Regions from separate parts of the Kineococcus sp. R86509 genome, predicted to be linked through region 2. Evidence: predicted binding sites of a transcription regulator. Region 2 holds the regulator's gene; the other holds the start of a gene.
The links. The regulator HspR, encoded in region 2, represses chaperone genes until heat shock. The targets are predictions, from matches to a motif close to ANTTGAGNCNGNCNGNCTCAANT.
Positions count from the first base shown of each region.

Region 1: SJY07_RS10910 (Hsp20/alpha crystallin family protein) is a predicted target of HspR. The motif match lies at 10,253-10,275, and genes of this name have one in related genera.

Region 1 is NZ_JAXHCE010000001.1:2,261,578-2,275,927, reverse strand. Features, by position in the region: gene SJY07_RS10955 (carbohydrate ABC transporter permease) at 1-651, shown strand, start outside; gene SJY07_RS10950 (carbohydrate ABC transporter permease) at 735-1,544, shown strand; gene SJY07_RS10945 (mannitol dehydrogenase family protein) at 1,579-3,072, shown strand; gene SJY07_RS10940 (aldo/keto reductase) at 3,166-4,134, opposite strand; gene SJY07_RS10935 (Gfo/Idh/MocA family oxidoreductase) at 4,276-5,391, shown strand; gene SJY07_RS10930 (sugar phosphate isomerase/epimerase family protein) at 5,420-6,307, shown strand; gene SJY07_RS10925 (ABC transporter permease) at 6,522-7,523, shown strand; gene SJY07_RS10920 (carbohydrate ABC transporter permease) at 7,520-8,458, shown strand; gene SJY07_RS10915 (extracellular solute-binding protein) at 8,508-10,175, shown strand; gene SJY07_RS10910 (Hsp20/alpha crystallin family protein) at 10,331-10,759, shown strand; gene SJY07_RS10905 (glycoside hydrolase family 15 protein) at 10,788-12,539, opposite strand; gene SJY07_RS10900 (NAD(P)H-quinone oxidoreductase) at 12,536-13,525, opposite strand; gene SJY07_RS10895 (NTP transferase domain-containing protein) at 13,535-14,137, opposite strand; gene SJY07_RS10890 (nitrate- and nitrite sensing domain-containing protein) at 14,322-14,350, shown strand, end outside.
Region 2 is NZ_JAXHCE010000001.1:3,211,395-3,225,744, reverse strand. Features, by position in the region: gene SJY07_RS15745 (MFS transporter) at 1-626, shown strand, start outside; gene SJY07_RS15740 (phosphogluconate dehydrogenase C-terminal domain-containing protein) at 650-1,531, shown strand; gene SJY07_RS15735 (carbohydrate kinase family protein) at 1,562-2,569, opposite strand; gene SJY07_RS15730 (DeoR/GlpR family DNA-binding transcription regulator) at 2,734-3,573, shown strand; gene SJY07_RS15725 (6-phospho-beta-glucosidase) at 3,570-4,931, shown strand; gene SJY07_RS15720 (iron-siderophore ABC transporter substrate-binding protein) at 5,054-6,049, shown strand; gene SJY07_RS15715 (phosphotransferase) at 6,090-6,866, opposite strand; gene SJY07_RS15710 (beta-propeller fold lactonase family protein) at 6,926-7,936, opposite strand; gene SJY07_RS15705 (heat shock protein transcriptional repressor HspR) at 7,974-8,396, opposite strand; gene SJY07_RS15700 (DnaJ C-terminal domain-containing protein) at 8,479-9,516, opposite strand; gene grpE (nucleotide exchange factor GrpE) at 9,548-10,132, opposite strand; gene dnaK (molecular chaperone DnaK) at 10,132-11,991, opposite strand; gene SJY07_RS15685 (DUF3616 domain-containing protein) at 12,181-13,269, shown strand; gene SJY07_RS15680 (energy-coupling factor transporter transmembrane component T family protein) at 13,285-14,067, opposite strand; gene SJY07_RS15675 (ATP-binding cassette domain-containing protein) at 14,151-14,350, opposite strand, start outside.

The sequences.
Region 1 (14,350 bases), 950 kb from region 2:
CTCGTCCTGGGCATGCTCATCGCCCTGCTGCTGGACCGGAAGTTCATGGGCCGCGGGGCCGTCCGCACGATGATGATCGCGCCGTTCCTGGTCGTCCCGATCGCGGCTGCGCTGCTGTGGAAGCACGCCCTGTTCAACCCGAACTACGGCCTGCTCAACGGCACGCTCAACGCGATCTGGAAGCTCTTCGGCTCCGACGGCGCACCCCAGGTCGACTGGCTCTCGACCGCCCCGAAGATCGCCATCGAGGTCTCCCTCATCTGGCAGTGGACCCCGTTCATGATGCTGATCCTGCTCGCCGGCCTGCAGTCCAAGCCGGCCGACGCCGAGGAGGCCGCCCGCATGGACGGCGCCACCGGGTTCCAGATCTTCCGCTACCTGACCTTCCCGCACCTGCGCCAGTACCTCGAACTCGGCGGTCTGCTCGGGGCCATCTACATCGTGCAGAACTTCGACGCCGTGTTCACCATCACCGCCGGTGGTCTGGGCACCGCGAACCTGCCGTACACGATCTACCAGACCGTGTTCTCCGCCCACGACTACGGCCTCGCCTCGGCGATGGGTGTCGTCGTCGTCATCGCCACCATCATCGTCGCGAACTTCGCCCTGCGCGTCGTCGCGAGCATGTTCAAGCAGGAGGCCGGTCGATGAGCACCATCGCGAACAGTGGGACGCTCAAGGCGAACACCAACGCCCACGTCCCGACCTCGAAGCGGGAACAGCGTGCCCGCGAGATGAACCGCAGCAAGCCGATCTGGGGTCTCATCGCCTGGATCGTCGGCATCCTCTTCGTGCTGCCGGTCCTGTGGATGGTCCTCACCTCGCTGCACTCCGAGACCGACGCGGCGACCAACCCGCCGTCGATCGCCGCCGGGCTGACCCTCGACGGGTACCGCTCGTTCTTCTCCGCGCAGCCCGCCGCACCGCTCATCAACTCGGCGATGGCGTCGGTCATCTCGACCCTGATCGTCCTGGCCCTGGCGATCCCCGCGGCGTTCGCGCTCTCGATCCGTCCGGTCCAGAAGTGGACCGACGTCATGTTCTTCTTCCTGTCGACGAAGTTCATGCCGCTCGTCGCCGGGCTGCTGCCGTTGTACCTGTTCGCGACCAAGACGGGCACGCTGGACAACATCTGGCTGCTGATCGTCCTCTACACCTCGATGAACCTGCCCATCGCGGTCTGGATGATGCAGTCGTTCCTGGCCGAGGTCCCCGGCGAGATGCTCGAGGCGGCCTCCATCGACGGCGCCGGGCTGATCCGGATGCTCTGGTCGATCGTCCGTCCCGTCGCCATGCCGGGGGTGGCCGCCACGGCGCTCATCTGCTTCATCTTCAGCTGGAACGAACTGCTGCTGGCGCGGACCCTGACCGGGACGATCGCCGGCACCGCCCCGGTGTTCCTCACCGGTTTCGTCACCAGCCAGGGCCTGTTCCTGGCGCAGCTGTGCGCCGCGGCGACCGTCATCTCGCTGCCGGTCCTCGTGGCCGGGTTCGCCGCCCAGGACAAGCTGGTGCAGGGTCTGTCCATGGGTGCCGTGAAGTGACCCGCCCGTCCACCGCAACCCCTGGAGCGCTTCCGTGACCTCCACCACCACCGCACTGCCGCTGACCCCGGAGAACCTCGCCGCCATCGGCGAGCGCGTGCCCGTCCCCGGCTACGACCGGTCGCAGGTGACGCCCGGGATCGTCCACCTGGGGGTCGGTGGTTTCCACCGTGCGCACCAGGCGATGTACCTGGACCGCCTGATGAACGAGGGCAAGGCGCTGGACTGGGGCATCCGCGGCATCGGCGTGCTGCCGCACGACCGGCGGATGAAGGAGGTCATGGACGCCCAGGGAGGCCTGTACACCCTGGTGCTGAAGGACCCCGACGGTTCCCGCGAACCCCGCGTCATCGGTTCCATCCTCGACTTCATCCTCGCCCCCGAGGACACCGAGGGGGCGGTGGAGGCGATGGCCGACCCGCAGATCCGCATCGTCTCCCTCACGGTCACCGAGGGCGGCTACAACATCGACGCGGTCAGCGGCGAGTTCGTCCTCACCGAGGAGAAGGTCGCGGCGGACCTCGCCGACGACGCCGTCCCGCAGACGTCGTTCGGTCTGGTCACCGAGGCGCTGCGCCGTCGCCGCGACCGCGGGATCCCGCCCTTCACGGTGATGTCCTGCGACAACATCCAGGGCAACGGTCACGTCGCGCACCAGGTGTTCGTGGCGTTCGCGAAGGCCAAGGACGCCGAGCTCGGTACCTGGATCGACGAGCACGTGAAGTTCCCGAACTGCATGGTCGACCGGATCACCCCCGGCACCACCGACGACGACCGCGCCGAGGTGCGCGAGGCGTTCGGCGTCGAGGACGCCTGGCCCGTGGTCTGCGAACCGTTCGTGCAGTGGGTCCTGGAGGACGACTTCGGCCTCGGCCGGCCGCCCTACGAGGACGCGGGCGTCCAGGTCGTCGACGACGTCGAGCCCTACGAGCTGATGAAGCTCCGGCTGCTCAACGCCAGCCACCAGGCGCTGTGCTACTTCGGCTACCTCGCCGGTTACCGGCTGGTCCACGAGGTCGCCCAGGACCCGCTGTTCGCGACGTTCCTGCTCGGGTACATGGAACGCGAAGGGTCCCCGACCCTGGCCCCCGTCCCCGGGATCGACCTGGACGCCTACCGTCACGAACTCGTCAGCCGGTTCTCCAACGGCGAGGTCCGCGACACCGTGGCTCGGCTGTGCAACGAGAGCTCCGACCGCATCCCGAAGTGGTTGCTGCCGGTCGTCCGGCACCAGATCGCGCACGGCGGTGAGTTCTTCCGCGCCGCCGCCGTCGTGGCCAGCTGGGCCCGCTACGCCGAGGGGGTCGACGAGCAGGGCGAGCAGATCGAGGTGTCGGACCGCATCGCGGACCGCCTCGTGGCGACGGCCCAGCGCAACCGCACCGACCCGACGGCCTTCATCGCCGACCGGGCCCTCTTCGGCGACCTCGTCGACGACGAGGCGTTCGTCGCGGAGTACACCGCCACGCTGGCCTCGTTGCACGCCCACGGCGCCCGCGCGACCCTCGAGGCGATCGTCGCCCGCTGACCCCGTCCCGACTCCTGGGGAGCTCTCCACCCTTCCGGCGCTGCCGAAGGGTGGGAAGCTCCCCAGAAGTCGTTTCGGGGGGCGGGTGGGGCTTCAGAAGCCGGCGACCTCGTGGGGTTCGTAGGGGGCCTCGAGCTCGGCGACCTCGTCGGCGGTGAGCTCCAGCTCGATCGCCGCGAGGGCGTCCTCGAGGTGCTGGGGCTTGGTGGCGCCGACGATGGGGGCGACCACGACCGGGTTCTGCGCGACCCAGGCCAGCGCGACCTGGGCGCGGGAGACCCCGCGGCGCTCGGCGACCCGCGCCACCGCCGCGACCACGTCGGCGTCGGAGTCGCGGTAGAGGGTCTTGCCGAACTCGTCCTTCTCGGAGCGGTTCGTCGTGGCGTCCCAGTCGCGCGTGAGCTTGCCGCGGGCCAGCGGGCTCCAGGGGATGACCCCGACGCCCTCGTCGGCGCACAGCGGCAGCATCTCCCGCTCCTCCTCGCGGTAGAGGAGGTTGTAGTGGTCCTGCATCGTCGAGAACCGGGTCCAGCCGTTGAGGTCCTGCAGGTGCAGGGCCTTGGAGAACTGCCACGCCCACATCGAGCTGGCGCCGAGGTAGCGGACCTTCCCGGCCGCGACCACGTCGTGCAGGGCCTGCAGCGTCTCCTCGAGCGGGACGGTGGGGTCGAAGCGGTGGATCTGGTAGAGGTCGACGTAGTCCGTCCCGAGGCGGCGCAGCGAGTTGTCGATCTCGGTGAGGATCGCGTTCCGGGAGAGCCCCGCACCGTTGGGTCCCGGGCGCATGCGGCCGTGGACCTTGGTGGCGATGACGAGGTCCTCGCGGCGCGCGGCCTTGAGCAGGACGTCGCCCAGGATCTCCTCGCTGGAACCGTCGGAGTAGACGTTGGCCGTGTCGAAGAAGTTGACGCCGGCGTCGAGCGCGCGGTGCAGGAAGGGGGCGCTCTCCTCCGCGGGCAGCGTCCACCCGTGGTTGCCCCGGGCCGGGTCGCCGTAGCTCATGCACCCGAGGACGAGCCGGGAGACCTCGAGGCCGGTGTGACCGAGTTTCACGTAGTCCATGACGCGATCGTGCCCGATCACCCGTTCGGCTGCCTGCGCGGGCGGAGGAACGGGCGATCGAACGATCCGTGGTGATCGATCGATCTTGACCCTCGTCGGGGCGCTCCGGCACGGTGACGCCACTCGACGAGGAGTCCAAGCATGCCCCTTCCCCAGCACAGCAGAACCCGTTTCGCCGTCATCGGCGCGGGCGTCATCGCCCGTCAGCACGGCGCCGTCCTCGGCCAGCTGGCCGAGGAGGCCGAACTCGTCGCGGTGGTGGACCCGGTCGCGGAACGTGCCCAGGCCTTCGCCGCGGAGCACGGGGGTCAGGTCCACGCCACGCTGGCGCAGGCCCTGGCGGGCGTGCCCTTCGACGTCGCGGTCGTCTGCACCCCGACTGGTACCCACGGCGAGCTGACCGTGCAGGCGCTGGAGGCCGGCAAGCACGTCGTGGTCGAGAAGCCGGCGGAGATCTCGCCCGAGCGGATCGAGCAGATGGTCCGGGCCCGCGACCGCGCCGGCACCCTGGTCTCGGTCATCTCCCAGCACCGCTTCGACCCGGCGGCGGAGATCGTCGTGGCCGCGGTGGCCCGCGGGGAGTTCGGCCGGCTGACCTCCGCGACCGCCTCGATCGACTGGTGGCGCGGGCAGAGCTACTACGACTCCGGCGACTGGCGCGGCACGTGGGCGCTGGACGGCGGCGGGGCCCTCATGAACCAGGGCGTGCACACCGTCGACCTCCTGATCGCCACGATGGGCCGGCCGGTGGAGGTGTTCGGCTGGACGGCCGTCCGGGCCCACGAGCGCATCGAGGTCGAGGACGTCGCGACGGGTGTCGTGCGCTTCGAATCGGGGGCCATCGCGACCCTGCACGGTTCCACCGCCGTGTACCCGGGCCTGAGCACCCGGTTGCAGGTCCACGGCGACCGCGGCTCGGCCGTGATCGAGGACGACCGTCTCGTCTACTTCCACGCGACGCCGCCCGGTGGAGCACCGCAGGAGACGCTCATGGGCGCCCGCGGCACGGGCACCAACCAGGTCGAGCGCTTCGGTGGACCGGAGGCGACCGCGCCGGTGACCAGCCTCCCCGGCCGGATGTCCGACGCGCACCTGGCCCAGTACCGCAACGTCCTGGCCGCCCTGCGGGGTGAGGCGGAACTGCGGGTCGGCCTGGAGGAGAACCGCCTCGCGGTCGCCGTGATCACCGGCCTCTACGAGTCCGCCCGGACGTCGCGTCCGGTGACGCTGGCCCCCTCCCTGCAGAGAACCCCCTGACCGTCAGATCGAACGAGGAGAGACGACGATGACGTCTGGACGACCCGGCCGCAGGGTCGCGGCGAACCCCATCCCGTACTGGTCGCAGGCCGGGAAGACCCGGGAGGTCTTCGAGCAGGCCTTCCGCGACTTCCAGCAGATCGGTTTCACCGCGGTGAAAGCCGACCTCCCGGCCGGGATGAGCACGGGGGAGTACGCGGACTGGATCGCGGGTTTCGGGCTCAGTCCCTCGATCGGGCTCTTCAGCAGCGCGCTGGACGAGACCGTCGAGATGGCCGACGTGCTCGAGCAGGCCCGGCGCTTCGGCGCCGAACAGGCGGAACTCGGTCTCGACCGCACGATGCTCTCGTCGATGTCCCTGCCCGAACGCCTCGAGCGCCCGGCCGTCGGGGCCGAGTTCGACCAGGGCCGCCTCGACCGGGCGATCGAGAACGCCGGCCGGGTCTGCGCGGTGCTGATCACCGAGGGGGTCCGGCCGCTGCACCACTCCCACGTCGGGGGTGTGTTCGAGACCGAACACGAGATCACCTCCCTGCTGGACGACCTCGGACCCGACCTCATCGGTTTCGGGCCGGACACCGGGCACCTGCGGTGGGCGGGGATCGACCCCGTCGCCCTCGTCCGGCGCTACGCCGACCGCACCGGCGGGATCCACCTCAAGGACCTCTACCCCGACCACCTCGACGGGGCCGGCGGCGGTGGGACGTACCGCGAGAAGGCGAGCAGCGGGCGGTTGTGGGCGGAACCCGGACGGGGCGTGCTCGACCTCGGGGCGGTGCTCGACGCCCTCCCCGACGACTACGACGGGGACTACATGATCGAGGTCGACCACCCGAGCGTGGGTTCCCTCCACGAGTCCCACCGGATCTCGTGGGAGTGGGCGCGGGACCACCTCGCCGCGGTGACCGTTCCGTGACCTGAGGATCCCCGGATGCGTTGCGGCAGAGCATGACGCGCCTCGGGAAACCTTCCGTTGCGACCCCAGCCGTGCTAGCGTCGGAACGGCGATCGAGGTAAGCGTTTACCGCGGTGGTCGGGTCCCCAACGCCGGGAACCCGACCCGCAAGAACTCGGTACCCGAACTCGGACTGTCCGGCCAACCCCCGTGCAGGTGACGTGGCAGGAGCTCAATGGTGAGGTTCAACTCGACACGAGAGAAGACGGCGGGCGTGACGGCCTCGGCCGACCCGACCGTCTCGAAGTCGTCCGTGCCGGTGACGCGGAAACCGCGTCGGCGGCTGTCCCGCGACAAGTTGCTGCTGGTGGCGCTGGGGCTCCCCGGTGCGATCGCGCTGGTGGGGTTCCACTACGTCCCGCTGCTCGGCAACGTCATCGCGTTCCAGGACTACCAGCCCTACCTCGGCATCACCGAGGCGGACTGGGTGGGCTTCTCGAACTTCTCGTTCCTCTGGGACGGCAACCCCGAGTTCCGCAACGCGCTGTGGAACACGGTGATCCTCACCATCATCCAGACGGTGCTGATCTTCCCCGTTCCACTGGCCCTGGCGCTGGTCCTCAACAGCCTCGCCGGGGAGCGCCTGAAGCGGACGCTGCAGTCCATCCTCTACCTGCCGCACTTCCTGTCCTGGGTGATCGTCGTCGCGCTGTTCCAGCAGATGCTGGGCAACGCGGGGATGCTGAACACGTTCCTCGTCCAGCACGACTTCCCAATCGTCCAGATCATCGGGGCGCCCGAGCTGTTCAAGGCCCTCGTCACCAGCCAGGCGATCTGGAAGGACGCCGGCTGGGGGACGATCCTGTTCCTCGCGGCGATCTCCCGGATCGACCAGGAGCAGTACGAGGCGGCCGCCGTCGACGGGGCGAACGCACGACAGCGGTTGTGGTCCATCACGTTGCCGGCCCTCAAGGGCCTCATCATCCTGCTGCTCATCCTGCGCCTGGGCAGCAGCCTGTCCGTCGGTTTCGAGCAGATCCTGCTCCAGCAGGGCCCGGTCGGCCTGCAGGCCAGCGAGGTCCTCGACACCTGGGTCTACAACAACGGCATCCTCGGCGGGAACTGGGGGACCTCAGCGGCCGCCGGGCTGATCAAGGGGCTCGTCGGGGTGGTCCTGGTGATCGGCGCGAACAAACTGGCGCACCTGTTCGGTGAGAGAGGGGTGTACGAGAAGTGACCACCCTCGAGAACGCGACGATCGGTGACACCACCGAGGTACGCCGGGCGGACGGCAAGCGTCCCCCGTGGATGGAGAAGCCGAACGCCCTCACCCAGACGCTGAAGTTCATCGTCCTGGGCGTCGCGGTCGCCGTCGTCATCATCCCCTTCTGGTCGGTCATCGCGACCTCGCTGGCCGACCAGAAGACGATCAACGACGCCGGTGGCGGCATGGTGATGTGGCCCAAGGGGGTCAGCTTCGACGCCTACCACGCCGTCCTGTCCGGTGGGGTCGTCACCCGCGCGGTGGCGATCTCCGTGGGGGTCACCGTGGTGGGCACGCTGCTCTCCCTGGCGGCGACCGCCGGCCTGGCCTACTGGCTGTCGCGGCCGGGCGCGTTCGGGGCGAAACCCGTCCTGATGCTCGTCCTGGGCGCGGTGCTGTTCTCGCCCGGTCTGATCCCGAGCTACCTCGTGGTCAAGGAGTTCCACCTCCTGGACTCGTTGTGGTCGCTGATCCTGCCGGTGCTGGTCAACGCGTTCAACGTCATCGTCATGCGCGCGTTCTTCCAGGAGCTGCCCAAGGAGCTGTTCGAGTCGGCCGCCATCGACGGCGTGGGCGCGGTGACGACCCTCACCCGGATCGTGCTGCCGCTGTCCAAGGCCGTACTGGCCGTGATCGGGTTGTTCTACGCGGTCGCGTACTGGAACGCGTTCTTCAACGCCTTGCTCTACATCCAGTCCAGCGACAAGTGGCCGATGGCCCTGGTGCTGCGGACCTACGTCGTCAACCAGACGACGATCGGCGGCGACTCCGCCGGTGAGGCCCTGCCCCCGCAGCTGCCGTTGCAGATGGCCATCCTGGTCATCGCCATCGTGCCGATCCTGCTGGTCTACCCCTTCCTGCAGCGCCACTTCGCCAAGGGCGTGATGATCGGCGCCGTCAAGGGCTGAACGACCGCCCGCACCACCCACCAGCTTCGCAACGGGTCGAGGAGGATCCATGTCAGAGAGTGCATTCAGCCGCCGCAGTCTGCTCGCAGGGGCGGGGGGTGCTGCCGCCCTCGCCGCGGCGGGCGGCCTCGCCGGTTGCTCCAGCGGGGACAGCGGGTCCGGTGGGGGCGATTCGTCGGAGAACACCGCGGTCCTGCCCACCTACGTCGCCTACACGGGTCTGCAGCCGGACCTGCCGGGGACCGAGCAGGGCGTCGACCCGGCCTTCCGGAACTTCCCGGCCGACAACCCGAAGGCGGTGGCGGAGAAACCCGGGACCGGCCAGACCCTCACCGGGATGGCGAACATCTACTTCGCCGTCCCGCCCGGGGTGAGCAGCAACAGCTACTGGAAGGGTCTCAACGACCGGCTGGGGGTGGACCTGCAGCTGCAGATGGTCAGCAACGCCGACTACCTGCAGAAGTTCCCCACCACCATCGCCGGCAACGAGCTCCCCGACCTGCTGCAGGTGCCGAACGGTTCGCCGCCGCCCGTGCCGAACATGCCCCAGCTGCTCGAGAAGCGGTTCAGCGACCTCAGCGAGCACCTGTCCGGAGACGCCGTCAAGGAGTACCCGAACCTCGCCAACATCCCCACGCGGACGTGGAAGTCGACGGTCTACAACAACGGGATCTACGGCATCCCGATCCCCCGCGGGGCCATCGGCAGCTACCACTTCATCCGCGAGGACCTCTTCGAGAAGGCCGGGGTCTCGCCGGCGCCGCAGAGCTACGACGAGTTCGTCGACGCGACCAAGGCGCTCACCGACCCCAAGCAGCGCCGGTGGGCCTTCGGCCTGGTGAACCAGCCCCGCCAGCTCCTCGGCCGGATGAACGACGAGCCGAACATCTGGGCCGAGGAGGGCGGCAAGCTCACCCACATGTACGAGACGGAGCAGTACGCCCAGACGATCACCGACCTGATCGCGATGTGGAAGTCCGGCGTCATGCACCCCGACTCCTTCAACACGGCGAACCCGTTCAAGCAGTTGTTCAACGCCGGTACGGTCGCCATCAACGCCGCCGACGGGTACCCGGGCTGGATCCAGTACCAGCTCGACAACGCCTCGAACCCGGACTTCAAGCTGGGGCTCATGCCGGTGAACCTGCGCGACGGCAGCGGGCTGGCCCGCTGGAACTACGGCAGCGGCGTCTTCTCCATCACCCTGCTGAAGAAGCAGGACGACCCGGAGAAGCTGAAGCTCGCCCTGCGCGTCCTCAACTGGCTGGCCGCCCCGTTCGGCACCGAGGAGTACAAGTACCGCCTCTTCGGCCAGGAGGGCGTCGACCACACCGTGGACGCCGGCGGGAACCCGGTCCTCACCCCGACGGGGACGGCGAACACGGTGCTGCCGATCCGCTACCTCGCGGACAGTCCCTACAACATCTACGTCCCCGGCCGTCCGGACGACGCCGACACCCAGCACGAGTACCAGTCGCTGGAGATCCCCACCGGCGTCGCGAACCCCACGATCGGGCTGTACTCGAACACGGCCTCGACCGACAACGCGACCGCGGACAAGACGTTCAACGACAGCGTCAACGACATCATCCAGGAACGTCGTCCGTTCGCCGACCTCAAGACCCTGATCTCGACGTGGAAGAACTCGGTGGGGGACAAGATGCGCACCGAGTACCAGGACGCGCTGCAGAAGGCGGGGGCGATCGCCACGAGCTGACGACACGGAGGTTTCGCCGGGAACCCCGCCTCGACCAAGGTCCCGGGCGGGGCCCTTCCACCGTCGGCGAACGGGGGAAGTGAGTCGAGGGGACTCAGGTTGTGTCCCTCGAAGGCGCTCACCCCGAGCGCCGGGAACGTCCGAGGAGGACACTCATGAACACGCTGTCCGTGTGGCGCCGCAGCCCCTTCGAGACCCAGGCCCAGTTCGACTCGCTGGTCCGCAACAGCTTCGGGACCTCCACCGGGTTCCACCCGGCCGTCGAGGTCGGCCGCGACGGGGACGACGCCGTCGTGAAGCTGGAACTCCCCGGCATCGCCGAGGAGAACCTCCTGGAGGACGTCACCGTCGAGGTCGAGAAGGGCGAGCTCGTCGTCCGCGGTGAACGCAAGGACCCCCGCGAGGAGTCCGCGCGCCGCCGCACCGAGATCCGCTACGGCACCTTCCGCCGCAGCTTCACGCTGCCGACCTCCGTCACCGCGGAGTCGATCAGCGCGAGCTACGACGCGGGTGTCCTGACCGTCCGCGTCGCCGGGGCGCACACCACCGCGCAGCCGACCCGGATCGAGATCACCACCGTCTGAGCCGGCGCGCGCTGACGACCACCGGTCGTCAGCGCGCCAGCCGGAGGGAACTCGAGAGCAGTGCGGCGTGCACGAACGCCTGGGGGAAGTTCCCGCGCAGCTGGCGTTCGCGCACGTCCCACTCCTCGCTCAGCAACGCCGCCGGACCGCACGCGGCCCGGTTGCGCTCGAAGAAGCGGAACGCGTCGACCTCCTGGCCGTCGGCGTGCAGGGCCTCGGCGACGACGAAGCCGCAGAGCAGGAACGCCCCCTCGGTGGTGCCCAGCGGCATCGAGTCGGGGGAGTAGCGGTAGACGTGGTGGTCCTCGACGAGGTCGCGCCGCACCGCCGCGAGCGTCGCCCGCGACCGCGGGTCCTCCACCGCCAGGGCGCCGTGCAGGACGGGACGCAGCAACGCCGCGTCGACCCCGGGCTGGGTCGGGCTGCGCTGCCACCGGCCCTCGTCGGGGTGCAGGCAGTCCCGCGAGGTCCGCGCGAGGATCGTGTCCGCGAGCGCCGCGTAGCGCGCCGCCTCGCCGGGCGAGGACACCGCCGCGATGCACTTCAACCCGGCGACGCACTCCAGCCGGGAGTGCGTCCACCAGTCGTCCTCGATCTCCCAGATCCCGGCGTCGGGTTCCTCCCAGCGCTTCTCGATCGCGGAGACCGCGACGCCCACGGCGCGCCGGCCGTCGGTGTCCAGGACGTCGAAGCGCGCGGCGGAGGCCAGCAGTTGCAGCACCTCGCCGAACGCGTCGAGCTGGAACTGCCCGCGGACGTGGTTGCCCGCGATGTCCCACCCACCGGGGTAGCCGGGGACACCGGTGTGCCGTTCGTCGGGGACGGGAGCCCCCAGCACGGTGTAGGCGGGCACCAGGTCCGGCCCGTCGGCCAGGACCCGTCGGACCACGAAGTCCACGAGCGTCCGGTACAGCTCGCTCGGTTCCCCGCACTCGGCGAGGGCGAGCCCCGCGTAGCACTGGTCGCGGATCCAGGCGTAGCGGTAGTCGTAGCTGCGGCCCTTGTCGGCGTGCTCGGGCAGCGACATCGTCGCGGCGGCGACCATCCCGCCCGAGTCCGAGGTCAGCCCACGGATCAGCGCGAAGGAGTGCCGGGCCTCCTCGGGTGCGACCGAGTGCGGGATGTCGGGCACCGCCGACCTCCAGGTGTGCTCGGTGGAGGTCCAGGAGTGCACCGGGTCCGGGGGTTCCTCGCGCAGGCGGGTCCCGACCTCCAGCACGAGGTGGTGGGAGGTGCCGGCCGGGACGCGCAGGTGCGCCCGCAGCATCCCGTCCTCGACGTCGGCGGAACCCAGCCCGCTCAGCCGCACGTGCAGGTCGCCGGACCGGGCGCTCCAGCGGCCGGAGTCGTCGCGGCGCAGGTTGCGCAGCGCCTTGGACCCGAACTCGGCCCGCAGGTCGAAGAGGACGTCGACCTCGCCGTCACCCTCGACGGCGACCACCTCGCGCAGCAGGACCGCGCAGTGGGGGTCGCTGGGCATCGCCATGGCGTCGCGGCAGTCGATCGTGCCGTCGCCGCGCGAGGTCCAGTGGTGGCGGAACACCAGCGTCGCCGGTTCGTAGTGACCGCCCCAGACGAAGGGGTGCGACGGGGTGACGGAGAACGCGCCCCGGCCACCGAGCAGGGCGGCGAAGACGGCGTCGTCGTGCCAGTTCGGGGCGCACATCCACACGACGTCACCCCGTGGGCCGACGACCGCGCCGCGGGCGCCGTCGGCGACGACGGCGTAGTCGCGCAGGACGTGCGGCGGGAACTGCTTCGTGAACTCGTCGGGCGTCACCGGGGCGCCTGCGCCCCCGTCGTGAGCAGGAGCTTCCCCACGTGGGAGGAACCCTCCATGACCTCGTGGGCGCGCGCGGCCTCGGCCAGCGGGAACGTCTCGTGCACGACGGGACGCACCCCGCCGTCGGCGATCAGCGGCCACACGTGGTCGCGGACGCTGGCCACGATCGTCGCTTTGTCGTCGGCGTCGCGGTAGCGCAGTCCGGTGGCGTGCAGGGAGATCCGCTTGCGCATGAGGAGCCCCAGGTCGAGTTCGGCGTGGGTCCCGCCCTGGGTGGCGATCACCACGAGGCGACCGCTGGTCGCCAGCACGTCGAGGTTGCGGGCCAGGTACGGCGCGCCGACGAGGTCGAGCACGACGTCGGCGCCGGCCGGTTCGAACGCGCGGACCGCCTCGACGAAGTCGTCGTCGTGGTAGTTCACCAGCACCTGCGCGCCGAGTTCGGCGCACTGCTGCAGCTTCTCCGCCGACCCCGCGGTGACGGCCACCCGGGCCCCGACCTGACGGGCCAGCTGGATGGCCATCGTCCCGATCCCGCTGGACCCGCCGTGGACGAGCAGGAGCTCGCCGGGACGCAGCCCGGCGAGGGTGAAGACGTTCGACCAGACCGTGCAGGTGACCTCGGGCAGCGCCGCGGCCTCGACCACGCCGACGCCCTGGGGGACGGGCAGCAACTGCCCGACGGGGACGAGGACGCGTTCGGCGTAGCCACCGCCACCCAGCAGCGCGCAGACGGGTTCACCCACCGACCACCCGACGTCGGGCCCGGTCGACTCGATCCAGCCGGAGACCTCCAGGCCCGGGTTCTCGGGTGCACCGGGGGGCGAGGGGTAGTGGCCGAGGCGTTGCGCGACGTCGGCCCGGTTGACCCCCGCGGCGGCGACGCGGACCACGACCTCGCCCGGTCCCGCCACCGGGTCCGGCAGCTCGGTGGGGACGAGGACCTCGGGTCCCCCGGGACGTTCGACGATCACGGCTCGCACGTCGCGACACTACGTCGGGCCCGGCTCACCCGCCTCCGGATCCCCGTCCCCGTTCCCGTCCGCCAGCAGGCTCCGGGCCCGGTCGAGGTCCTGCGGCACGTCGACGTCCAGCGCCTCCCGCCCGCTGACCGCGACCTCCCCGACCCGGCCGCGGAACAGTTCCCGCAACGGCTGGCCCGCGATCGCCGGCAACCCGTCGAGGACCCGCTGGGCGCCGGTGCGCCGGTGCGCGGAGAGCAGCGGCTGACGCCGGCCGTCCTCGTCGACCCCGACGACGGCGTCCAGGTCCGGGTCCGCGGCGAGGGCGGCGAGGAGACGGGGCACGGCGCTCGCGGCGAAGGGCTGGTCCCCGCCCAGCAGCACCAGCACGGGCGCGGTGCTCGCGGCGAGGCCCGCGGCGAACCCGGCGAGCGGACCTCCCCCGGTCGGGCGCTCCAGAACCCCGCCCGGTCCGACGATGACCACGTCGTGACCGGCCAACTCGCGCAGCAGGTGCTGCAGGACCGTCCCGGGACCCAGGGGTGCGGCGAGCTTGTCCGCCCCCGGTCCCGTGCGGGCGGCCCAGCGGGTGCTCCCACCGCCCGCCACGACCACGACGACGACACCCTGCACCGGACCTCCTGGTGGCACGTTCGAGCGGAAGGGTCAAGCAACCACGCCGAGCTGCCGATGAGCCGAACGAGGGTTGTCCGGCTCCGAAGGTTCACCTTCCGGGTCCACGTCCCGATCACCACTGAGTCTGCTCGGCCAACGGTGGGCAGTTTCGCCCGCCCACCATCGCGTACGGAAGGTTGACATGCTGCGGAACCTGAGCATCCGAGCCAA
Region 2 (14,350 bases):
CGCGCCGCATCCTCAGGGAGGGCCGCGTCTGGGCGCTGGCGCTGGCCTACTTCGGTCTCATCTACGGCCTGTACTCGCTGGCGTTCTTCCTGCCCACGATCATCTCCGGGTTCCAGGAGCGCTTCGGCACCACGTTCTCGGTCTTCGAGAAGGGCCTCGTCAACGCGGTGCCCTACGTCCCCGCGGCGATCGCCCTGTTCCTGTGGTCGCGCCACATCGCGAAGAACGGTTTCAAGAGCTGGCACATCGCGCTGCCGACCCTGGTCGCCGGTCTGAGCGTCCCGGTCGCGCTGTACATGAACTCGCCGTACCTGACGATCCTCGTCATCGCCGTCACGGCCTGCGGGATCTTCATGGCGCTGCCGAACTTCTGGTCGCTGCCGCCGCAGTTCCTCACCGGTGCCGCGGCTGCCGCGGGCATCGCCTTCATCAACACCCTGGGCAACGTCGGCGGGTTCTCCGCCCCCTACGTCACCGGGTGGCTGAAGGACCTCACGGGCGACGAGAAGATCCCGCTCATGATCACCGGCGGCTTCCTCGTGCTGTCGGCCGTCATCCTCCTCGTCATGTCCCGGCGCAGCCGGGCCGCGCTCGAGGAACCCTCCCCCCAGACCACCACCGCCTGAAAAACCCCGAGGAGTCGAACACCATGACCGCAACGACCGAAGCCCCCGCCGTCACCCCGTCCGTCGTCATCGCCGTCGTCGGCGCGGGCGGCAAGATGGGAATGCGGGTCTCCCGCAACCTCATGAAGTCCGCACACACCCTGCGCTACGCCGAGAACTCCCCGGCCGGCAAGGAACGCATGGCCGCCGAGGGCCGCACCGCCGTCTCCACCGAGGAGGCCGTCGACGGCGCCGACGTCGTCATCCTCGCCGTCCCCGACACCGTCCTCGGCGTCGTCTCGACGTCCGTCGTCCCGGCCATGAAGGCGGGTTCGATCCTGCTGACCCTCGACCCGGCCGCCGCCTACGCGAACCTCCTCGCCCAGCGCGAGGACGTCCTGCAGGCCGTCGCGCACCCCTGCCACCCGTCGGTGTTCCTCGAGCGCACCCGGCCCGAGGAGTACGCCGACAACTTCGGCGGGGAAGGCGCGCTGCAGAACGTCGTCGCCGCGTTCGAGAGCGACGACCTCGGCAAGCGCGACATCGCCGAGGACGTCATCCGGATCATGTACGGCCCCGTCGACACCGTGCACTGGGTCACCGTGAAGCAGCTCGCCGTCCTCGAACCGACGCTGGTCGAGACCATCGCCTGCATGATCGGCGCCCTGCTCAAGGAAGCCCTGCACGAGACCGTCCACACCGTGGGCGTCCCCGAGGAGGCCGCCAAGGCGATGCTCTTCGGTCACGTGCAGATCGCGCTGACCAACAGCCTCCGCGGGTCGAACCCGTTCTCCGACGCGTGCCTCATCGCCATGGACTACGGCCGCGAGTCGATCGTCAAGGACGACTGGAAGAAGATCTTCCGCGACGAGGAACTCGACAGCGTCATCACGAAGATGCTGAAGCTGGACAAGATCGAGCGCTGACCTCGGTCGGTTCGCCGGGACGGGCAGCGCTCAGGACGGTGCGACTGCCGCCCGGGCGGCCCAGTCGAGAACCGTGGTCCAGTCACCTGCCGGTCGTCGCGACGTGAGGAACTGCGCGACGTCCGCAGGGCGGGGAGCACTGGCGGAACCCCCGAGCGACCGGACCGAGAGGCTCGCGACGAGGCCGGCGAACGCGACGCGGGTCCGCAGGTCCCAGCCGAGGACGGAACCGGTCATCAGCCCGGCGGTGAACACGTCACCGGCCCCCGTGGGGTCGACGGCCCGGACGGGCACGGCGGGCACGTGGACCCAGGACTCGACACCCGCGGAGCCGGCGTCCACGGCGGTGACACCGTCCGCGCCCCGGGTGATGACCACCGACCGGACGTGCCGGGTGAGCACCCTCGCCGCGGCGTCGACGGAACCGGTGCGGGTGTAGTTGAGCGCCTCGACCTCGTTGAGGACGAAGACGTCCACCTCGGCCGAGCGGTGCAGGACCTCCTCGGACCAGCAGCCTGAACCGTCCCAGCCGACGCCGCCGAAGACCGTCGTCCCGACCCGGCGGAGTTCCGCGATCCAGCCGGGGACGCCGGAGGCGATCCCGGCGTGGGCGGCCTTCACCGCGGGCAACGGCCCGGGCCACTCCTGCGGCACCCTGGCGCCGTCCTCGAGGTAGGTGATGAAACCCCGGTCGTGCTCGTCGGTCACGGCGACGGTGACCGGGGTCTGGAGGCCGGACGTGCGCTGCAGCCACCGCAGGTCGAGTCCGGGTTCGCGCGTCAGGAGGTCGTGGACGCGCTGACCCAGGACGTCGGTCCCCAGCACGGCGAGGATCCCGGTGCGCATCCCGAGCCGCGCGGTCGCGACCGCGCGGTTCGCGGTACCACCGGCCACCAGCGCGAACCCGTCGGCGAAGACCTCCTCGCCCGGTCCGGGGAGCGCTGTTCCCGAGAGGACCAGGTCGCAGAAGACGGTGCCGCCGAACACGACGTCGGCCTCGACGGAGGGTCCGGGCGACGCGGGGACGGTGGTGGGCACGGGTGCTCCTCAGCGTGCGGGGGCGAGGGCGATCCGCCGATCGTACGAGCAGGACGCGCAGAGTCAGGGACGAGACGTTGCCGACCTTCCGGCCGTGACCTGACGATCTCGGCGTTCTCTGCACGAGTCTGGTCAAGTTCGCGCGAACGTCCTACCGTGAGGCGGTGATCTCCGCTGAGCGGCGCCGACGCATCCTCTACGCGGTGGACCACGAGGGCGCGACGAGCGTGCGTGACCTCGCCGAGCGGATGGAGGTGAGCGAGTCGACGATCCGCCGCGACCTGCAGGTGCTCGACGAGGACGGCGAACTGGTGCGCACCTACGGTGGCGCCATCGCCCTCGAGGACCGGACCGCGGGCGAGGCTCTGCGGGCGGAGGTCCTGCGACCCCAGCCGGCGACCGGCGCCGCGTCCTTCGAGGGGGGCAGCGAGAACCGCGAACGCCCCCTCGACCTCGTCGCCACGACCGACCGCCCACTGGAGGAACGCGTCGCCGCCGCGGCCGCGGCCTCCATCGACGACGGCGACGTCGTCATCCTCGACATCGGGACGACGACCCCGCTGGTGGCCGAACTCCTCCGGGGGCGCGACCTCACCGTCATCACCTCCAACCTCGCCGTCTTCGACGTCCTGCGCGACGACGACGCCGTCCGGCTCGTGCTGCTCGGCGGCGTCGTGCGGCGCAACCACCAGAGCCTCGTCGGCTCGGTGACCCGCCAGGTGCTGAGTCACCTCAACGCGGACACCGTCCTCCTGAGTTGCACCGGAGTGCGCAACAACGGTCGCGTGGTGGACGACATGGCGGTCGAGGAACCGATCAAACACGCCATGATCGAGGCCGCCGAAAAGGTCGTCCTCCTGGCCACCGAGACCAAGTTCCCGGGCACCGGCTCCCTGCGGCTGTGCTCCGTCAGCGAGGTCGACGTCCTCATCACGACCGAGGGCGCCGACCCCGCCCCCCTCCAACTCTGCCGCGATGCCGGCGGAAAGGTGATCATCACGTGAAGCTCTGCATCCTCGGCGGCGGCGGGTTCCGAACCCCCTACGTCTACCAGGCCCTCCTGCGCGACCAGGGAACCCCGCGGGTGGAGGAGGTGGCCCTGTACGACACCGACCAGGACCGCCTCGACGGCATGGTCCTCGTCCTGTCCCAGTTCGCCCGGGAGTTCCCCGACGCGCCCCGGCTGGTGCCGACGACCTCCCTGGACCAGGCGCTGGCGGTGAGCGACTTCATCTTCGCCGCAGTGCGTGTGGGCGGTCTCGCCGCCCGTTGCTGCGACGAGCGGGTCGCGTTGGACCTGAACGTCATCGGTCAGGAGACGACCGGTCCGGGCGGGTTGGCCTACGCCCTGCGGACCGTCCCGTTCATGGTCGACATCGCGCACAAGGTCCGCGAACTGGCTCCGAACGCCTACTTCCTGAACTTCACCAACCCGGCCGGGATCATCACGGAGGCCATGCAGGGCGTCCTGGGTGACCGGGTCCTCGGGATCTGCGACACCCCGTCGGGTCTGGGACGTCGCGTGGCGGGTGTCCTCGGCCTGGACCACCGCCGCGTCCAGATGGACTACGTCGGCCTGAACCACCTCGGGTGGATGCGCCGGGTCCTGTACGACGGGGTGGACGTGCTCCCGACCCTGCTCGCCGACGACGAGAAGCTCTCGGTCCTCGAGGAGGGCATCGTCTTCGGGCCGGAGTGGCTGCGCACCATGGGCCTCATCCCGAACGAGTACCTCTACTACTACTACTTCACCCGTGACGCGGTGCGGGCGATCGTCGACTCGGGCACGACCCGCGGGGAGTTCCTGCTCGAGACCCAGGACAGCTTCTACCGCGAGGTCCGGTCCAAGGGCGCCGACGCCGCGGCGTTCTGGCGCGAGACGGTGACCGCGCGCAGCGCGAGCTACATGGCCGAGGCCAAGGGCGGCGAGCAGGGGAAACCCGTGCACACCGACCAGGTCGAGACCGACCCCTCGCACCAGGGCTACGCGGGCGTCGCGCTGGGCGTGATGGCCGCCATCACCCGCAACGAGCGCGCGACGATGATCCTCAACGTCCGCAACCGGGGAACCATCGCCGGGATGCCCGACGACGCGGTCGTCGAGGTCCCGACCACGGTCGACGCCAACGGGGTCCACCCGCTGACCACGTCCGCCCCCTCCCTGCACCAGTTGGGCCTCATGCAGCAGGTGAAGGCCGTCGAACGGCACACCATCGCGGCCGCCCTGACCGGCGACCGGAACGAGGCGCTGCAGGCGTTCGCCCTGCACCCGCTCGTGGACTCGGTGACGGTCGGGCGCAAGCTCCTCGACGGCTACGTCGACCGCATCCCCGAGGTGGCCGCGGTCCTCGGGGCGCACTGACGACGAGCAGGCGGGCCACCCGTCGGGGTGGCCCGCACGCTCCGCCGACGAGATTCCGGTCGGGTATGGTCAGGCTGTCCTCAGTCGCATCCACTGAGGTGGTCCCCCCGATCGGAGCCTCCGTGTCGTCGCTGTCCCGCCGCACCCTGTTCGCCGGCACGTCCGTCGCGGGTCTCACCGCCCTCGCCGCCTGCGGCTCGTCCGACGACGCGGGCGCCTCCGCGAGCAGCTCCGGGACGGCGTCCTCGACCACCTCGATCGACACCCTCTTCGGCGCCGTGGAGGTCCCCGCGAACCCGAAGAACGTCGTCGCGCTCGGCTGGGGAGACATGGAGACCGTGCTGGCCCTGGGGGGTCAGGTCGTCGGCACCTCCGACTGGCTGGCCTTCGGGGGCGACGGCGTCGGCCCCTGGGCGAGCGACCTGGTGAAGCAGACCCCCGAGGTGCTGGGCACCACCGAACTCAGCTACGAGGCCGTCGCCGCGCTGACCCCCGACGTCATCCTCAACACCCGGCAGAGCAACGCCCAGGCCCAGCAGGACGAGCTGAAGCAGATCGCCCCCACGGTCGGTCCGCCGCCCGGCCAGAAGGTCACGTACGGCACTTCCTGGCAGGACCAGGTGGAACTCGTCTCCGCCGCCCTCGGCACGAGCGACGCGGGCGCGAAGCTGATCGCCGACCTCGAGGCGAAGTTCAAGGACGTCGCGGCGGCGAACCCCGGGTTCGCGGGCAAGACCGTCTCCGTCGCCGCGTTCTTCTCCGGTGCCTTCGGCGCCTACGTCACCGGCGACAGTCGCGTCGACTTCATGACCGAACTCGGTTTCACCCAGAGCCCGACGGTGCAGGCGCTCTCCACCGACGCCAGCTTCTACGTGTCGCTCTCCGACGAGCAGCTCGACCAGCTCGAGGCCGACCTCGTGGTCGTGTTCCCCATCGGCGCCACGGCGGCGGAGATCACCGCGAACCCGGGGATCCAGAACCTGCAGGCCACCCGGGACGGGCGCATCGTGGTGTTCGACGACACCACCCAGGCCAACGCGTTCTCCAGCGGGACCACCCTGGGCCTCGGCTACGCCCTCGACCACGCGGTGCCGCTGTTCGCGCAGGCCATCGCCTGACGTCCACCCCCACCCGATCTCCGACGCGCTGCCGCTCACGTCAGCGCAGGATCGCGTCCTCGAACGCTGACCGGTTCGCCCGCACGTGGGCGGCGTCCCGGACGTAGAGCCGGTCGTGGCCGTCGGCGACGTGGGACGCGAACGCGGCGCTGCCCGCGGCGGCCTGCTCGTGCATGTACCGCACGAGCAGGTCGAGGTGTTCGAGCACGGCGTCGACGACGCCGGCGCGGTCCGCCGCCGTCGCCCCGTAGGCGTCGCAGAACTCCGCCAGCCGGGTGGCCTGTTCCGCGGTGCCGGGGCGGACGCCGTCGTGGCCGGGGTCCGAGAGCGGCACCCAGCGGTAGACGGCGACACCGAGGTCGGTGCGGCGTGGACCCGGTCGTGCGGTGTCGAAGTCGATCAGCCCCGTGACGCGTTCCCCCTGCAGCACGCAGTTGTGCGGGGCGAAGTCGCCGTGGCAGACGACCTCGACGGGGTCCTGCGCGGGGAACAGCCACCCGTCGCGCGGGAGTTCCGCGGCGAAGACCGCCGTCGCCCGGTGGTAGTCGCGCAGGAGTTCCGCAGCGCTCAGGAGGGCCGTCCGGGAGGCCGCCTCGTCACCGACCGGGTAGTTCGGGACGGTCCCGGGCAGGAAGTCGAGGAACTCGAAACCGTCGACGAGCCCGCGGACCCGGGGAACGGGGGCGAAGTCCTCGAGACGGCGCAACAACTCGTGGACCCTCGGGGTGTGGGGGCCGGTGGGACGACGTACGGCGTCCCCCGTGCGGACCACCTCGTTGACCCCACCACCGGTGAGCACTTCCTCGTCCGACGCCACCGGAACCCCCTCTCGTTGCGCACCAGCCTGCCGCTGCGGACGGGCGCGGTCCAGTGGGCTCAGAGGGGCAGCACGTACGTCGGCGAGCCGACCTCCACGACCGAACGGTCGACGACGGTCAGGTCGTCGTCCAGCGTGAGGTGCACGACGGCGTCGGAGTCCTGGGCGGCGACGTAGACGTGGTGGCCGATCACCAGGACGTGGCGGGGATTCGCGACCCCGATCGTCACGTCGCGCACGGCACGGGGGACGCCGTCGACGACCTCGAACAAGGTGATGACGTCGGCGCGGCGGTTGGCGACGACGAGACCCCACGGCGCGAGCGCGATCTCCGAGGGGTACACGGGTTCGTCGCCGGAGCCGACCAGCGCGGAGGTGCGGACGGGGTCGGACAACCGGCCCTCCCGCAGCGTGAACGAGGTGACGCTCGCGTCGAGTTCACCTGCGACGTGGACCCGGCCGGCGTCGACGACGGCGTGCCGCGGCCCGGTCCCCGGCGCCAGGTCGACGACCTGCACCGGGTCGGGCGAGGCGCCGTCCGCGCCGAGGGTGTGGACCCGGACCTCGTCGGTCCCGAGGTCGAGGACGGCGAACGCGTCTGGCGCCAGCAGCCGCGTGGAGTGCGGGTGCGACGCCTCCTGGCGTTCGCGATCCGGACCGGAACCGTTGCCGTGCAACGTCTGTCGCAGTCCGGTGACGACTCCCCCGGTCAGACCGAGGACCCCGACGCCCCCGCCGTAGTTCGCGGCGAGCACGACGTCGGGCGTCACGGTGAGGTGGCAGGGCGACGAACCCCCGCTGGACTGTTCACCGAGCAGTTCCCAGCGACCGCCGTCGTAGCGGCGGGTGGAGACGAAACCCTCGTCGACCTCGTGGGCCGCGTGCACGAGACCGGGAGCTCCGGTCGCGAGGAAGGAGGGTGAAGCGCAGTCGGCGACGTGACCGGGACGGCCGAGCCGGCCGGAGGACGGGTCGCGCGGCACCAGCGTGATGCCCTGACCGCGGCCCCCGGTGGCGGAGGTGTAGGACCCGATGGCGAGGACCGTGGAACCGGTCGGCGATGACGTCACGGCCAGATCATGCCCCACACCGGGGGCGGGGGCCGGGTCAACGGCGGGGTTCAGGCCGCCACACCACCAGGGCGTTGGAACGCTGTGACTCAGGGCGACGACCCATCGGGGTCGCGACGATGTCCCCGGCCATCCCGGCCGCGAAGATCCGCCGCGCCTGGGACCGCACGAGCGCCACCTCGGCCTCGAGTTCCTCGACCCGCTGACCGAGGGCCAGCACGTGGTTCTCCAGGTCCATGATGCGTTTGATGCCCGCGAGGTTCACGCCGTCCTCCTGGGACAGCCGTTGCACCTCGCGCAGCTGCGCGACGTCGCGGGCGGAGTAGCGCCGCCCGCGGCCCCGCGCCCGGCTGGGCGAGACGAGGCCGAGGCGGTCGTACTGACGCAGCGTCTGCGGGTGCATGCCCGCGAGTTCGGCCGCGACCGAGATCACGAACAACGCGGTGTCGTCGTCGTACACACTCCCTCTCCTCTCGTCTCGGCCCTCTCCACCCGTGGTCCCGCTGGGTTTCCCAGCGGGATCACGGGTGGAACGGGGTGGGTCAGCTGCGGGCGCGGTCGGCGAGACCGGCCCGCGGGTCCTCGCCGGCGGTGGCCGCGGCGAACGCCTCGACGGCCTCGCGCACCGCCCCGTCGACACGTTGCGGCACGACGACGTCGAGGGTGACGAACAGGTCGCCCCGGTCGTCGTCCGTGCGTGACCGCTTGACACCGCGGCCCTTGAGCCGCAACGACCGTCCCGACGGGGTTCCCGCCGGGACCTTCACCTTGACGGCCGCGCCGTCCAGGGTCGGGACCTCGACGGTCGCGCCCAGCACGGCCTCGTCGAAGGAGACCGGCAGGGTCATCCGCAGGTCGTCACCGTCCCGCTTGAACACCGGGTGCGGTTCGACGTTCACGGCGACCAGCAGGTCGCCCGCCGTGCCGCCGGGGCCGGGCATCCCCTTGCCGCGCAGGCGGACCTTCTGCCCGTCCCGGACACCCTGGGGCAGCCGGACGTTGACGTTGCGGGCCGGGCCGCCGCGCGGGTCGGGGACCCGCAGCGACACGGTCTTGCCGTCGAGGGCGTCACGGAAGGACACCCGGGCCGAGGCCTCGAGGTCCTGACCGCGCTGCGGCGGAGCCTGACCGCCCGGGAACCCCGCGCCACCGCCCTGACCGAACAACCCCCCGAGCAGGTCCTCGAAACCACCCGCGGAACCCCCACCGGGGGTGCCGAAGCGCACCCCGCCGGGGGCACGCCCGCCGCCCTGGTTGAACAGGCCGCCGAGGAGGTCCTCGAACCCCGCGCCGCCACCGGCCGCGCCGGGCCCGGAACCCCCGGAGGAGAACCTGGCCCCGCCGCCGACCATCGCGCGGACACCGTCGTACTGCCGGCGCTGCTCGGGGTCGGAGAGGATCGCGTACGCCTCCCCGACCTCCTTGAACCTCGCCTCGGCGGCCGCGTCACCCGGGTTGGCGTCCGGGTGCAGCGTCCGGGCCTTCTTGCGGTAGGCCTTCTTGATCTCCGCCGTGTCCGCGTCGTGGGCGACGCCGAGAACGGCGTAGAAGTCCTTCTCCGCCCAGTCCTGCATGCTCACGAACGTCCCCCCTCCTCAGACCTGGTCGAGTTCATCCCTGCGGGTCGGCCACCGCGACGCGGGCCGGACGCAGCACCCGTTCCGCGAACCGGTACCCCGGCTGGAGGATCTGGACGCACGTCGCGACCTCGTACTCGTCGGAGTGGCTGTGCATGAGCGCCTCGTGGACGGCCGGGTCGAACGGTTCCCCGGCCTCCCCGTAGCGCTCGAGGCCGAACCGCGTGAGCGTCGCCTCGAGCTTGTCGGCGATGGCGACGAACGGACCGGTGAGGTCGCCGTGCTGCCGCGCGAGGTGGACGTCGTCGAGGACCGGCAGCAGCGACTCGGCCACGCCCGCGAGCGCCGTGTTCTTGGCGACGTCGCGGTCGCGTTCGACGCGCTTGCGGTAGTTCGCGTACTCCGCGTTCAGCCGCTGGAGCTCGTCGAGGCGCTGGGCCGCGAGGCTCTGCGCCGCGTCGAGGTCGGCCTCGGCTGCGCCGTCGTTCGGGCCGCCCACGGTGGGCGCGGCCGGAGCGGGTTCGGCCGCGGGAGCGCCCCGGACCTCACCCGTCTCCGGGTCGAGCCTGCGGTTGTCGCGGACCACGACGGGTTCGTCCTGCTGGTGGTCCTCCGCCATCACTTGTCCTTCTCGTCGTCGACGACCTCGGCGTCCACCACGTCCTCGTCGTCGGAGGACGACGACCCCTGGGCGGAGGCGCCCGCGTCGGCGGAACCCTCGGACTGGGCCGCCGCGTACATCGCGGAGCCGAGTTCCTGCGAGGCCTGCGCGACGACGTCGGACTTGGCCTTGATCTCGGCCGCGTCGGTGCCGGCGAGGGCGGTCTTCAGTTCCGCGACAGCGGCTTCGACCTTCGCCTTGCCGTCCTCGGGGAGCTTGTCGGAGTTGTCCGCGACGAACTTCTCGGTCTGGTAGACGAGACCCTCGGCCTGGTTGCGGGCCTCGGCCTCCTCGCGGCGCTGCTTGTCCTCGTTCGCGTGCGCCTCGGCGTCCTTGACCATGCGGTCGATGTCCTCCTTCGACAGCGCGCTGCCGCCGGAGATGGTCATCGACTGCTCCTTGCCCGTGCCGCGGTCCTTCGCGTTCACGTGCACGATGCCGTTGGCGTCGATGTCGAAGGTGACCTCGACCTGCGGCACACCGCGCGGGGCGGGGGCGATGCCGGTCAGCTCGAACGTGCCGAGCGGCTTGTTGTCGCGGGCCAGTTCGCGTTCACCCTGGAACACCTGGATGAGGACCGAGGGCTGGTTGTCGTCCGCGGTGGTGAACACCTCGGAGCGCTTGGTCGGGATCGCGGTGTTGCGCTCGATGAGCTTGGTCATGATCCCGCCCTTGGTCTCGATGCCCAGGGAGAGCGGGGTGACGTCGATGAGCAGGACGTCCTTGCGCTCGCCCTTGAGGACACCGGCCTGCAGCGCGGCGCCGATGGCGACGACCTCGTCCGGGTTGACGCCCTTGTTGGGCTCCTTGCCGCCGAGCAGTTCCTTGACGGCGTTGGTCACGGCCGGCATGCGGGTGGAACCACCGACGAGCACGACGTGGTGGATGTCGGCGAGCTTGACGTCGGCGTCCTTGATGACGTCGTGGAACGGCTTCTTGGTGCGGTCCAGCAGGTCCTGGGTCATCTGCTCGAACTGGGCGCGGGTCAGGGTCTCGTCCAGGTGGACGGGGCCGTTCTCGCTCATCGAGAGGTACTGCAGGGAGATGCCGGTGCTGGTGGCCGTCGAGAGTTCCTTCTTGGCCTGCTCGGCGGACTCGCGCAGACGCTGCATCGCGATCTTGTCCTTGGACAGGTCGATGCCGTAGGCGCTGGAGACCTTCTTGAGCAGGTGGTCGACGACGCGCTGGTCCCAGTCGTCGCCACCGAGGTGGTTGTCACCGGAGGTGGCGCGGACCTGGATGGTGGAGAACCCGTCCTCGTCCTTGCCGACCTCGAGGAGGGAGACGTCGAAGGTGCCGCCACCGAGGTCGAAGACGAGGATGAGCTCGTCCTCCTTGCCCTTCTCGAGCCCGTAGGCGAGAGCGGCGGCGGTGGGCTCGTTGATGATGCGCAGGACGTTGAGGCCCGCGATCTCACCGGCCTCCTTGGTGGCCTGGCGCTGCGCGTCGTTGAAGTACGCGGGGACGGTGATGACGGCGTCGGTGACGGCCTCGCCGAGGTAGCTCTCCGCGTCGCGCTTGAGCTTCTGCAGCACGCGGGCGCTGATCTCCTGCGGGGTGTACTTCTTGTCGTCGATCGTGGTCGTCCAGTTGGTGCCGACCTCGCGCTTGACCGAGCGGACGGTGCGGTCGATGTTGGTGACGGCCTGGCGCTTGGCGATCTCGCCGACCAGCACCTCACCGTTCTTGGCGAAGGCGACGACGGAGGGCGTGGTGCGCCCACCCTCGGCGTTCGCGATGACCGTCGGTTCGCCGCCCTCCAGGACGGAGACGACGGAGTTGGTGGTCCCGAGGTCGATGCCGACCGCACGTGCCATGGCTTGAGGCCCTCTTCCTGCGCTTGGTGAGTGTTGAGCGTTCTCCACTCAAGTCTGCCCAGCGTCCCGGATCTGTCAAGCCGGGACATCGGCAACTTGAGTCTGATGGGCTCAACTCACGAGGAGGGGGTCTTGTTCCCGACGAGGAACTCGGGGGAACTAGGGGGGAGAGCCGTTCGCTCTCAGGACGTGGAACCCCTGCGCCGGCTGCCCCTGCACTTCGACGAGGCGTCGAAGGCCGGGATGACCCACGTGAACCTCTCCGCCGTCCGCGCCGACGGCCCCCACCTCTGGGTGGCGGGCGACGAGACCGCCACGGTCGAACGGCTGACGGCCGTCGTCGAGGACGGTCGGGTCCAGGGCTACGACCGTCAGGTCAGCGTTCCCCTGGCCGAACTCGTCGACCTGCCCGGACCGCACGACGAGGAGGCCGACGTCGAGGGTCTGGCCCGCAGCGGCCCCTGGCTGTGGGCCGTCGGTTCGCACAGCCTGAAGCGCAAGCGGATCCGCGACCACGACCCCGACGACAAGGCCCGCCGGCGCCTCGGCCGGGTCGTGCGCGAACCCAACCGGTTCGTCCTCGTCCGACTGCCGATCGACCCGGCGACCGGCCTCCCCGCCCGCGAGGTCGACGTCGACGGCGAGACCCGCACCGCGGCCGTCCTCGGGGCCCACGACGACGACCTGAGCACCCACCTCGCCGACGACGACCTCATCGCACCGTTCCTCGCGATCCCCTCGAAGGACAACGGCCTCGACGTCGAGGGCATCGCCGTCCACCACTCCCCCGACGGCGACCGGCTCTGGGTCGGTCTGCGCGGGCCGGTGCTGCGCGGCTGGGCGGTCCTGCTGGAACTGCGCCCCCGCACCCACCGCAGGAACCCGGGCCGCCTCGTCCTGGAGGAGTTCGCGGACGGCACGACCTACCGGCTGCACCTGCTCGACCTGCGGGGCCTCGGCATCCGCGACCTCTGCCCCGACGGGGACGACCTGCTCGTGCTCAGCGGCCCCTCGATGGGTCTCTCGGGACCGGTGCGCGTGCACCGCTGGATCGGCGGGTGCGTGACCGAGGCCGCCGACGTCGTCCGGGCCGTGGAGCTCCCGGTGGTCCTGGACCTCCCGCACGGCCAGGGCGAGGACCACCCCGAGGGGATCACCCTCCTCCCCGCCGACGTCACCGGGACCGTGGCTCAACTGCTGGTCGTCCTCGACTCCCCCGCGCCGCAGCGACACACTCCCGACGGCGGGATGCTCGCCGACCTGTGGGACCTCACCTGAGGCTCAGCCCGACACTCAGCCCACCGACGTGACGAACGCTCCCCCCACCAGCCGGAGCACCAGCGGCAGGGCGGCGACGACCACCCCGACGATCACCAGGACGGTGTCCGCGCGTCGCCAGGGAGCGGGCAGCGCCCAGCTGCGGCGCAGCGCCGTGTCGCCGGCGAACCCCCGGGCGTCCATCGCGACGGACGTCCGTCCCGCCCGCCGCACCGCGTCGACGAGCAACCCGAACGCCGTCGAGGCCGACCACCGCAGGCGCGACAGCGGGCCCCGTCCGGGGCCGAGCCCGCGGACCCGGCGGGCGGCGGCGATCTGCGCCCAGGACGCGGCGAGGGTGTCGAGCTGACCGAGGGCGGTCACGACGGCCACGACGACGCGTCCGGGCAGCCGGAGCCGCTGGGCGAGGTGGTCGCCGGCCTCGGCCGGGTCGATCCAGCCGAGCAGGAGCGCACCGGGGAGGACGAGCACGAGCAGGCGCAGGGACGCCGTCAACGCCGTCCACAGGGGTTCGGGACTGCTGCCGGCGACGACCGTGGACCACCCGACGGAGACCGCGGCGACCAGCAGCGGCAACGACCGCACCAGGAACGCGCGCCGGTCACCGACGACGAGCGGGAGGCAGAGCAGTTGCACGGCAAGGGCTCCGGCCGCCTGCCACCACTCCTGGACGGCGAAGGCGCCGACGGCGCAGAGCACCCCGACGGCCAGCAGCGGCAGGGGTCCGCAGTGCCGGACGAGAGGCCCGGGACCGGTGCTGCGCCGTTGCGCGGCCGTCGGTGGAACCCCGTCGTCCACAGGTGTGGGGTGCAGTCCCACAACCTTGTCCACAGGTGTGTGCACAGTCCTGTGGACATCGCTGTGGAGGACTTCACCGTCCGTCACGCCGCCGCCGCCCCACGCGAGCTGCGACCGGCGACGAGGTGGACCCCGGCGCCCGTGGCGACGGCGTGGACCAGACCGGCGTCGTGCGTGCTGACGGCGACGGCGGCCCCGTCCCGGGCCGCACCCGCGAGCAGTCCCGCGACGACGGCCCAGGTACCCCGGTCCTGCCCGACGCTCGGTTCGTCGGCGAGCAGCA